2 regions of the Streptomyces sp. NPDC050418 genome follow, and region 2 is predicted to be linked to the other one. Evidence: riboswitches for the same ligand, from Rfam matches in the RefSeq annotation. Region 2 holds a riboswitch; the other holds the start of a gene.
The links. Region 2 has a riboswitch for thiamine pyrophosphate ahead of ACIBI4_RS29910 (thiamine ABC transporter substrate binding subunit). Riboswitches for the same ligand answer to the same signal wherever they lie in the genome.

Region 1: another riboswitch for thiamine pyrophosphate. It lies ahead of thiC (phosphomethylpyrimidine synthase ThiC); the one in region 2 lies ahead of ACIBI4_RS29910 (thiamine ABC transporter substrate binding subunit).

The regions. Positions count from the first base shown of each region.
Region 1 is NZ_JBITIG010000007.1:526,795-531,000, forward strand. It holds gene ACIBI4_RS20190 (IclR family transcriptional regulator) at 1-313, shown strand, start outside; gene ACIBI4_RS20195 (SsgA family sporulation/cell division regulator) at 580-1,011, shown strand; gene ACIBI4_RS20200 (YibE/F family protein) at 1,053-2,408, opposite strand; TPP riboswitch at 2,479-2,613, shown strand; gene thiC (phosphomethylpyrimidine synthase ThiC) at 2,606-4,206, shown strand, end outside.
Region 2 is NZ_JBITIG010000014.1:136,542-140,747, forward strand. It holds gene ACIBI4_RS29905 (ABC transporter permease) at 1-975, opposite strand, end outside; gene ACIBI4_RS29910 (thiamine ABC transporter substrate binding subunit) at 1,035-2,129, opposite strand; TPP riboswitch at 2,209-2,335, opposite strand; gene rlmN (23S rRNA (adenine(2503)-C(2))-methyltransferase RlmN) at 2,417-3,523, opposite strand; gene ACIBI4_RS29920 (hypothetical protein) at 3,601-3,789, opposite strand; gene ACIBI4_RS29925 (hypothetical protein) at 3,941-4,206, opposite strand, start outside.

The DNA of each region.
Region 1 (4,206 bases), on a different contig from region 2:
CGACACGGAGTCCCAGCGGGACCATCTCTCGCGGCACCGCGTGCAGTCGATCACCCCGTACACCGTCCGCGACGAGAAGACGCTGCTGCGCCGCTTCGCCGCCCTGGGCCGGATGCAGCCGGTGATCGAGCGGCAGGAGTACGCGCTCGGCCAGGTCTGCGCGGCCATCCCCATCACCGCCGGCAGCACCGCCGCCACCATGGCGATCTCGCTGCCCGCGCACCAGGCGGCCCGGCTGCTGCCCGCCGCACGGAGGCTGCAGACGGAGGTGGGACGGAAGCTGGGCACCCTGGCGTTCTCGATCAGTCTGTGAGCACTGCACCGATTCCGGTTTGTGAGCACTGCACCGATTCGTGAGCGTCACCACCTCCCCCGGTCACCCTCCGAAGTGCCGTGGCGAGTGCTTGTACGGGTGTGGCGCATGGTCTATCAGTATCTGAAAACTCACTCCTTGTGATCCGATGAGCACGTTCAGCAAACTGCCAGGAGTATCGGGAACATGATTCCTGATCACCTTTTGCAGGGGCCTGGCCCTCTCAAACTCAACACGCGGCAGACGACGGAACGACGGGGTAGGCGATGCGCGAGTCCGTACACGCAGAGGTCATGATGAGTTTTCTCGTCTCGGAGGAGCTCTCCTTCCGGATTCCGGTGGAGCTCCGGTACGAGACAGGTGACCCCTATGCCGTGCGCCTGACTTTCCATCTGCCGGGAGACGCCCCGGTGACCTGGGCATTCAGCCGCGAGCTCCTGGTCGACGGCGTCAACCGGCCCTGCGGCGACGGCGATGTGCACATCGCGCCGCACGGCAGCGACCCGCTGAGCGATGCGCTGATCCGGCTCCAAGTGGGCACCGACCAGGCCCTGTTCAAGGTCTCCATCGCGCCCCTGATCGCCTTCCTCGACCGTACGGACCGGCTGGTCCCGCTCGGCCAGGAGCGCGCCCTCGCGGACTTCGACACGCACCTCGACGATGCGCTCGGGCGCATCCTGGCGGACAGCACGGGCTGAGGGCCGTACACGGCAAGGGCAGCCGAAGCCCCGTACGGGCCTCAGCGCTTGCGCCGCCGCCCGCGGCCCCGGCCCGCACGCGCCGCACCCGCCCCGGCGGGCGCCGCGTCCCCCTTGTCCCGCGCCACCACCAGCGCCGCGAGCGCCGTCGTCACCGGGACCGAGGCCACCAGGCCGATCGAGCCCACCAGGGTCCGTACGATCTCCTCCGCGACCAGCTCGCTGTTGGCCACCGTCCCCACGCTCGACTGCGCGATCGAGAAGAGCAGCAGCAGGGGCAGAGCCGCGCCCGCGTACGCGAGGACCAGGGTGTTGACCACGGACGCGATGTGGTCGCGGCCGATCCGGATGCCCGCGCGGTACAACTGCCGCGCGGACATGGACGGGTCGGCCTGGTGCAGCTCCCAGACCGCCGAGGTCTGGGTGACCGTCACGTCGTCGAGCACACCGAGCGAACCGATGATGACGCCCGCGAGCAGCAGACCGCTCATGTCGATCTCCGGGTAGAGCCCGTGGATCAGACCGGTGTTGTCGTCCGTGTTGCCGCTCAGCGCGGCCCAGCCGATGAACAGCGAGCCGAGCAGCCCGATCAGGAGCAGCGAGATCAGGGTGCCGAGCACCGCCACGGACGTACGGGCCGTCAGACCATGGCACATGTACAGCGCGAGCAGCATGATCGCGCTCGCCCCGACCACCGCCACCACCAGCGGATTCGAGCCCTGGATGATCGCCGGCAGGATGAACAGGGTGAGCACCGCGAAGCTCACCGCCAGCGCCACCAGCGCCATCACGCCGCGCATACGGCCCACCACGACCACGGCCAGCGCGAAGATCCCGGCCAGCAGCCACATCGGGGTGGAACGGTTCACGTCGACCACCGAGTACTGCAGTTCCTCCGGCGCCTTGGGGGCGTAGGCGACGACGACCTCCTGCCCCTCGTGCAGCTTCCGTGACGAGTCCGGCTGGACGATCTCGGTGAACTTCCGTCCCTTGCCCGGGCCTTCGGTGACCTCGACCGTCGCCTTCGCGCACTCGCCGCCCTTCGCGCCCGGCTCCGCCGGCGCCGTGTCACCGGCTCCCGGCTGCTGCTCCGGCGTCTGCCCCGCGTTGACGTCCGCGCAGTCGACCTCCTGGACGTCGACGACCTTCGCCGCGTACATCTGCCGGTCGAAGCCGACACCGGTGCGCTCGTGCTCCGGGGCGCCGTCCGGCCAGAGCACCACAAGGCCCGCGAGGACCGCCACCGCGAAGGGGATCAGCACGGCGGCGATCACCTTGCGCAGGTGGCGCGAGACGGGGGCGGCGGGGCCGTGGCTGTGGGAGTGGCCGTGGCCGTGATGCTCCGGAGGCCGAGGGGGACGGGGAGGCTGTGGGGGTGGCTCAGGCGCGGTGGTCATGGACCGATCATCGCAACAAGACGGGGGCCCTCTGTTCAGCGCGCCCGGCATGACGCTAGCGTGGGGGCACCTTTGCACACGCGGGAGCTCGGAGCACCGGGCTGAGAGGGCGCTGACCTCCGTACGAGATGTACGGACACGGCTGCGTCGACCGCCGAACCTGTTACCGGGTAATGCCGGCGTAGGGAGTAGGTCTCATGACCACACAGGACACACGCACGCCTGCCTCCAGCAGCTCCACCGATGCTGAGGCCGGGAAGTCCATCGGCTGGCACAAGGCATACGTCCAGGGCTCGCGCCCGGACCTGCAGGTGCCGGTGCGCCAGGTGCATCTCACCAACGGCCAGTCGGTCACGCTGTACGACACCTCCGGGCCGTACACCGATCCGCACGCCGAGACCGACGTCCGCCGCGGCCTCGCGCCCCTGCGCGAGAACTGGATCATCGCGCGCGGCGACACCGAGGAGTACGCGGGCCGCCCCGTCCGCCCCGAGGACGACGGCATCAAGCACACCTCGCCGCGCGGCGGGAACCTCCGCAACCTCGACGCGGTCTTCCCGGGCCGCCCGCGGCTGCCCCGCCGGGGCCGCGCCGGACAGGCCGTGACGCAGCTCGCGTACGCCCGCCGCGGCGAGATCACCCCCGAGATGGAATACGTCGCGATCCGCGAGAACGTCGCCCCCGAAGTCGTACGGGACGAGATCGCCGCAGGCCGCGCCGTACTCCCGGCGAACGTGAACCACCCGGAGATCGAGCCGATGATCATCGGCAAGCGGTTCCTGGTGAAGGTCAACGCCAACATCGGCAACTCCGCCGTCACCTCCTCCATCGAGGAGGAGGTGGACAAGATGACCTGGGCCACCAAGTGGGGCGCCGACACGGTCATGGACCTCTCCACCGGCCGCAACATCCACACCACGCGTGAGTGGGTCCTTCGCAACTCCCCGGTCCCGATCGGCACCGTCCCGCTCTACCAGGCCCTGGAGAAGGTCGACGGCCGCGCCGAGGAGCTGACCTGGGAGATCTACAAGGACACGGTCATCGAACAGGCCGAGCAGGGCGTGGACTACATGACCGTCCACGCGGGCGTCCGCCTCCCGTACGTACCGCTCACGGCCAACCGCAAGACCGGCATCGTCTCCCGCGGCGGCTCGATCATGGCCGCGTGGTGCCTCGCGCACCACAAGGAGTCCTTCCTGTACGAGCACTTCGAGGAGCTCTGCGAGATCCTCGCCGCGTACGACGTCACGTACTCCCTCGGCGACGGCCTGCGCCCCGGCTCGATCGCGGACGCCAACGACCGCGCGCAGTTCGCGGAGCTGGAGACGCTTGGCGAACTGAACAAGATCGCCAAGGCGCATGACGTCCAGACCATGATCGAGGGCCCGGGCCATGTCCCGATGCACAAGATCAAGGAGAACATCGACCTCCAGCAGGAGATCTGCGAGGAGGCCCCGTTCTACACGCTCGGCCCGCTGACCACGGACATCGCGCCCGCCTACGACCACATCACGTCGGGCATCGGGGCCGCGATGATCGGCTGGTGGGGCACGGCGATGCTCTGCTACGTCACGCCCAAGGAGCACCTGGGCCTGCCGAACAAGGACGACGTCAAGACGGGCGTGATCACCTACAAGATCGCCGCCCACGCCGCCGACCTCGCCAAGGGCCACCCCGGCGCCCAGGACTGGGACGACGCCCTCTCGGACGCCCGCTTCGAGTTCCGCTGGGAGGACCAGTTCAACCTGGCCCTGGACCCGGACACGGCCCGCGAGTTCCACGACGAGACGCTGCCGGC
Region 2 (4,206 bases):
GACGAGGAAGGCCCCGCCCTCCGCCGAGGTGAGCGCCTTGAAATAGCCGAGCCCGAAGCCGTCCGCGGTGGCGAACGAGCGCTGCACGAGGACGCCGAGCGGCAGCACGATCAGGAGCGCGACGGTCGCGAGGACCCCGCCGAGCAGCGTCCACTGACCGGCGCCGCGCGGCCGGTGCGAGGTGCGCTGCGGATCGACGAGCTTCAGTGCCGTCTCCCGGCGCCGTACGGTCCACGCGTGCAGCGCGAGGATCCCGCAGACGGCCACGAACTGCACCATCGTCAGGACTGCCGCCGTGTCGAGGGCGAGCAGCTGCGCGGTCTGCCGGTAGATCTCGACCTCAAGGGTCGCGAAAGCGGGTCCGCCGAGGATCATGACGACCCCGAACGAGCTGAACGTGAAGAGGAAGACCATCAGCGCGGCCGCCGCGACCGCGGGCCCGAGCGCGGGCAGCGTCACCTTGCGCCAGGCCGCGAACCGCGAGGCGCCGAGCATCCGCGCGGCCTCCTCCTGGCGCGGGTCGAGCTGCGACCACAGACCGCCGACGGTCCGTACGACGACCGCGTAATTGAAGAAGACATGCGCGAGCAGGATCGCCCACACCGTGGTGTCGAGCCGTACGCCCCACGCCTCGTCGAGCAGCCCGCCGCGCCCGAGGAGCGCGAGGAAGGCCGAGCCGACGACGACCGTGGGCAGCACGAACGGCACGGTGACGACAGCCCGGAGCAACTGCTTGCCGGGGAAGTCGAAGCGCGCGAAGACATACGCGCCTGGCAGCGCGATCAGCAGCGTGAGCGCGGTCGAGGCGAGGGCCTGCCAGGTCGTGAACCACAGGACCTGGCCGATCGCCGGATCGGAGAGCACCTCGCCGAAGCGCCCGAACTGCCAGCCCTCGCCGGTCTTCAGACCCCGTCCGACGATCGATGCGACAGGATAGGCGAAGAACAGCGCGAAGAACGCGACCGGCACGGCCATCAGACCGCACCGGATCGCGCTCCCGCGCAGGTCCCTGCCCCGGGATGCCGCCCGGGGTGTTACTTCACGACCAGCGACTGCCACGACTTGACCCAGTCCTCACGGTTCTCCGCGATCTTCTTGGGGTCCATCGTCTGCGGGTCGTCGACCTTCGCGCCGTGCTTCGTGAAGAGCTCGGGCAGCGTCGCGTCCTCGACGACCGGGTTGACGAACATGTTCAGCGGCATGTCGTCCTGGAACTGCTTCGAGATCAGGAAGTCGATCAGCGCCTTGCCGCCGGCCTCGTTCTTCGCGCCCTTCAGAAGGCCCGCGAACTCGGTCTGCTGGAAGCAGGTCCCGGTGGAGACCCCGGTCGGCGCGGTGTCGGTCTTCTTCTCCGCGTAGAGCACCTCGACGGGCGGGCTGGAGGCGTACGAGACGACGAGCGGACGGTCGGCCTTGGCCTTCTTGCCGCCGGCGGAGCCCGAGAACTCCTCGTTGTACGCCTGCTCCCAGCTGTCGACGACCTTGACGCCGTTGTCCTTCAGCTTCGACCAGTAGTCCTGCCAGCCGTCGTCGCCGTACTGCGCGGCGGTGCCGAGCAGGAAGCCGAGGCCGGGCGAGGACGTCGCGGCGTTCTCGGTGACCAGCAGGTTCTTGTACTCCGGCTTGACCAGGTCGTCGAAGGACTGCGGCGGGTCGAGCTTCTTCTCCTCGAAGTACGCCTTGTCGTAGTTGACGCAGATCTCACCGGTGTCGACGGGCGTCACCCGGTGCCCGTCCTTGTCGAGCTGCAGCTTCTCAGGGATCCGGTCCAGGCCCTTGGCCTCGTACGAGGTGAAGATGCCGTTGTCGAGAGCGCGCGAGAGCAGCGTGTTGTCGACGCCGAAGAAGACATCGCCCTGCGGGTTGCCCTTGGACAGGACCGCCTTGTTGACGGCCGATCCGGCGTCGCCGCTCTTGAGGACCTGGACCTTGTAGCCGGTCTTCTTCTCGAACGCTGCCAGCACGTCCTTCGACGCGTTGAACGAGTCATGGCTGACCAGCGTGACGGTCTTCGACTCCGTGCCGGAGCCTTCACCGGAACCGGACGAGCCGCTGCCGCAGGCGGCGAGGGCGACCATGCCGAGGCCCGTGGCCACGGCGGTGATCGTGACGTATCTGGTGGTGCTCACTGATTCCTCCTGGAAGTGACCAGGAAGAGACGCGGCCCTGCCCGGAAACCGCGGACGGTTTCCGGGCAGGGCGCAACAGCTCGAGTGGTGACCGAACTTCCTACCCAGAATGACCTGGGCAAGGTTCAGAGGGTCTGCGGCGGCCGGGGCACTGGGCCCGATGGCGTCCGCACTCTCAGCGCTGTGGCGCTCCCCTGTCGGAATATGCAGATGTTTTCAGCCAGGCTACCTGCTGACAGCCGGACGCCTGTACGAGTCTCAGCGCTCGGGACGGTCGTCCCTGATCGTCAGCGCTCGGACGCCGCCAGCTGACCGCAGGCCCCGTCGATCTCCTGCCCACGGGTATCCCGGATCGTCACCGGTACACCGTGCGCGGCGATCGCCTCGACGAAGGCCTTTTCGTCCTCGGGCCGCGAGGCCGTCCACTTCGAACCGGGCGTCGGGTTCAGCGGGATCAGGTTGACGTGCACCCGCTTCCCCTTGAGCAGCCGCCCGAGCCGGTCCCCGCGCCAGGCCTGGTCATTGATGTCCCGGATCAGCGCGTACTCGATCGAGATGCGGCGCCCGGACTTCTCCGCGTACTCCCACGCGGCATCGAGCACCTCCCGCACCTTCCACCGCGTATTGACCGGTACGAGGGTGTCGCGCAGCTCGTCGTCGGGCGCGTGCAGCGAGACGGCGAGCCGGCACTTGAAGCCCTCGTCGGCGAAGCGCAGCATCGCCGGGACGAGCCCGACCGTGGACACGGTGATCCCGCGCTGGCTCAGCCCGAGCCCGTCGGGCTCCGGGTCGGTCAGCCGCCGGATGGCGCCGACGACCCGGTTGTAGTTCGCGAGCGGCTCGCCCATCCCCATGAAGACGATGTTGGACAGCCGCGACGGCCCGCCGGGCACCTCCCCGTCCCGCAGCGCGCGCATCCCGTCGACGATCTGGTGCACGATCTCGGCGGTCGACAGGTTCCGGTCGAGCCCGGCCTGCCCGGTCGCGCAGAACGGACAGTTCATCCCGCAGCCGGCCTGCGACGAGATGCACATCGTCACGCGGTCGGGATACCGCATGAGGACGGACTCGACGAGCGTCCCGTCATGCAGCTTCCACAGGGTCTTGCGGGTGGTCTCCTGGTCGGTCGACAGATGCCGCACGACAGTCATCAGCTCAGGAAGCAGCGCTTCCTGGAGCTTGCCCCGCGAGCCGGCCGGAATGTCCGTCCACTCGGCAGGGTCATGGGCATACCGCGCAAAGTAGTGCTGCGACAGCTGCTTGGCACGAAACGGCTTCTCCCCGATCGCGGCAACGGCTTCCTTGCGCTCGGCGGGCGAGAGATCGGCAAGGTGCCGCGGCGGCTTCTTGGCTCCGCGGGGGGCGACGAAAGTGAGTTCTCCGGGTTTAGGCATGGCTGTATCAGTGTCGCAGACAAATGGACGTGACCTGCGGCCGTCGCCCGGGGCCCTGTCACTGACGGTCGCCGTCGCTACCTCTTCAACGCCCGGTACCGCTTCATCAGGGCGGTGATCTTCTCCGAGCGGGCTGCCCCGTTCAGCTCAGTCAGGAGATCATCAGGGCACAGCTCATAGTGATCACCCCACCATCGCCGTCCCTTGTTGTCCCACACCCGATACCCACCGGGGACGCCCCGCGCGACATATCGCCTCTTGCTCACGGCCGGCCGCAACACATATCCGGCAGCGTCCCGTTCAGTTCAGGATCGAGGAAGACTTCAACGTCCTCCCACTTCAGGTCAGGCATGCGGCCATGCTGCCGCACCCTCGGTTGCCGGCGCACAGGAGTTTCGCCACGTCCGAGTCGTGAAGCTACTTCCGCACGCTGCGCGCCAGCCACGGGGTCAGGCTGACCTCGATCAGTTCCTTGTATGTCTCGTCGCCCGGCAGCGGCACGATGAGCCATTCGCCGGGCGGGAAGAACCGTCCCTTGACCGAGGCGAGGCCGCCGTAGACGGAGCGCAGGAAGGCGGGTACCGCGTCCCTCGGGACGTCGTGGAACTCGACGCCGTCGACCACGATCTTCGCGTCGTCCTCGGGGAAGAGCCGTACGTCGACGACGGGTGTGCCGCCCAGCT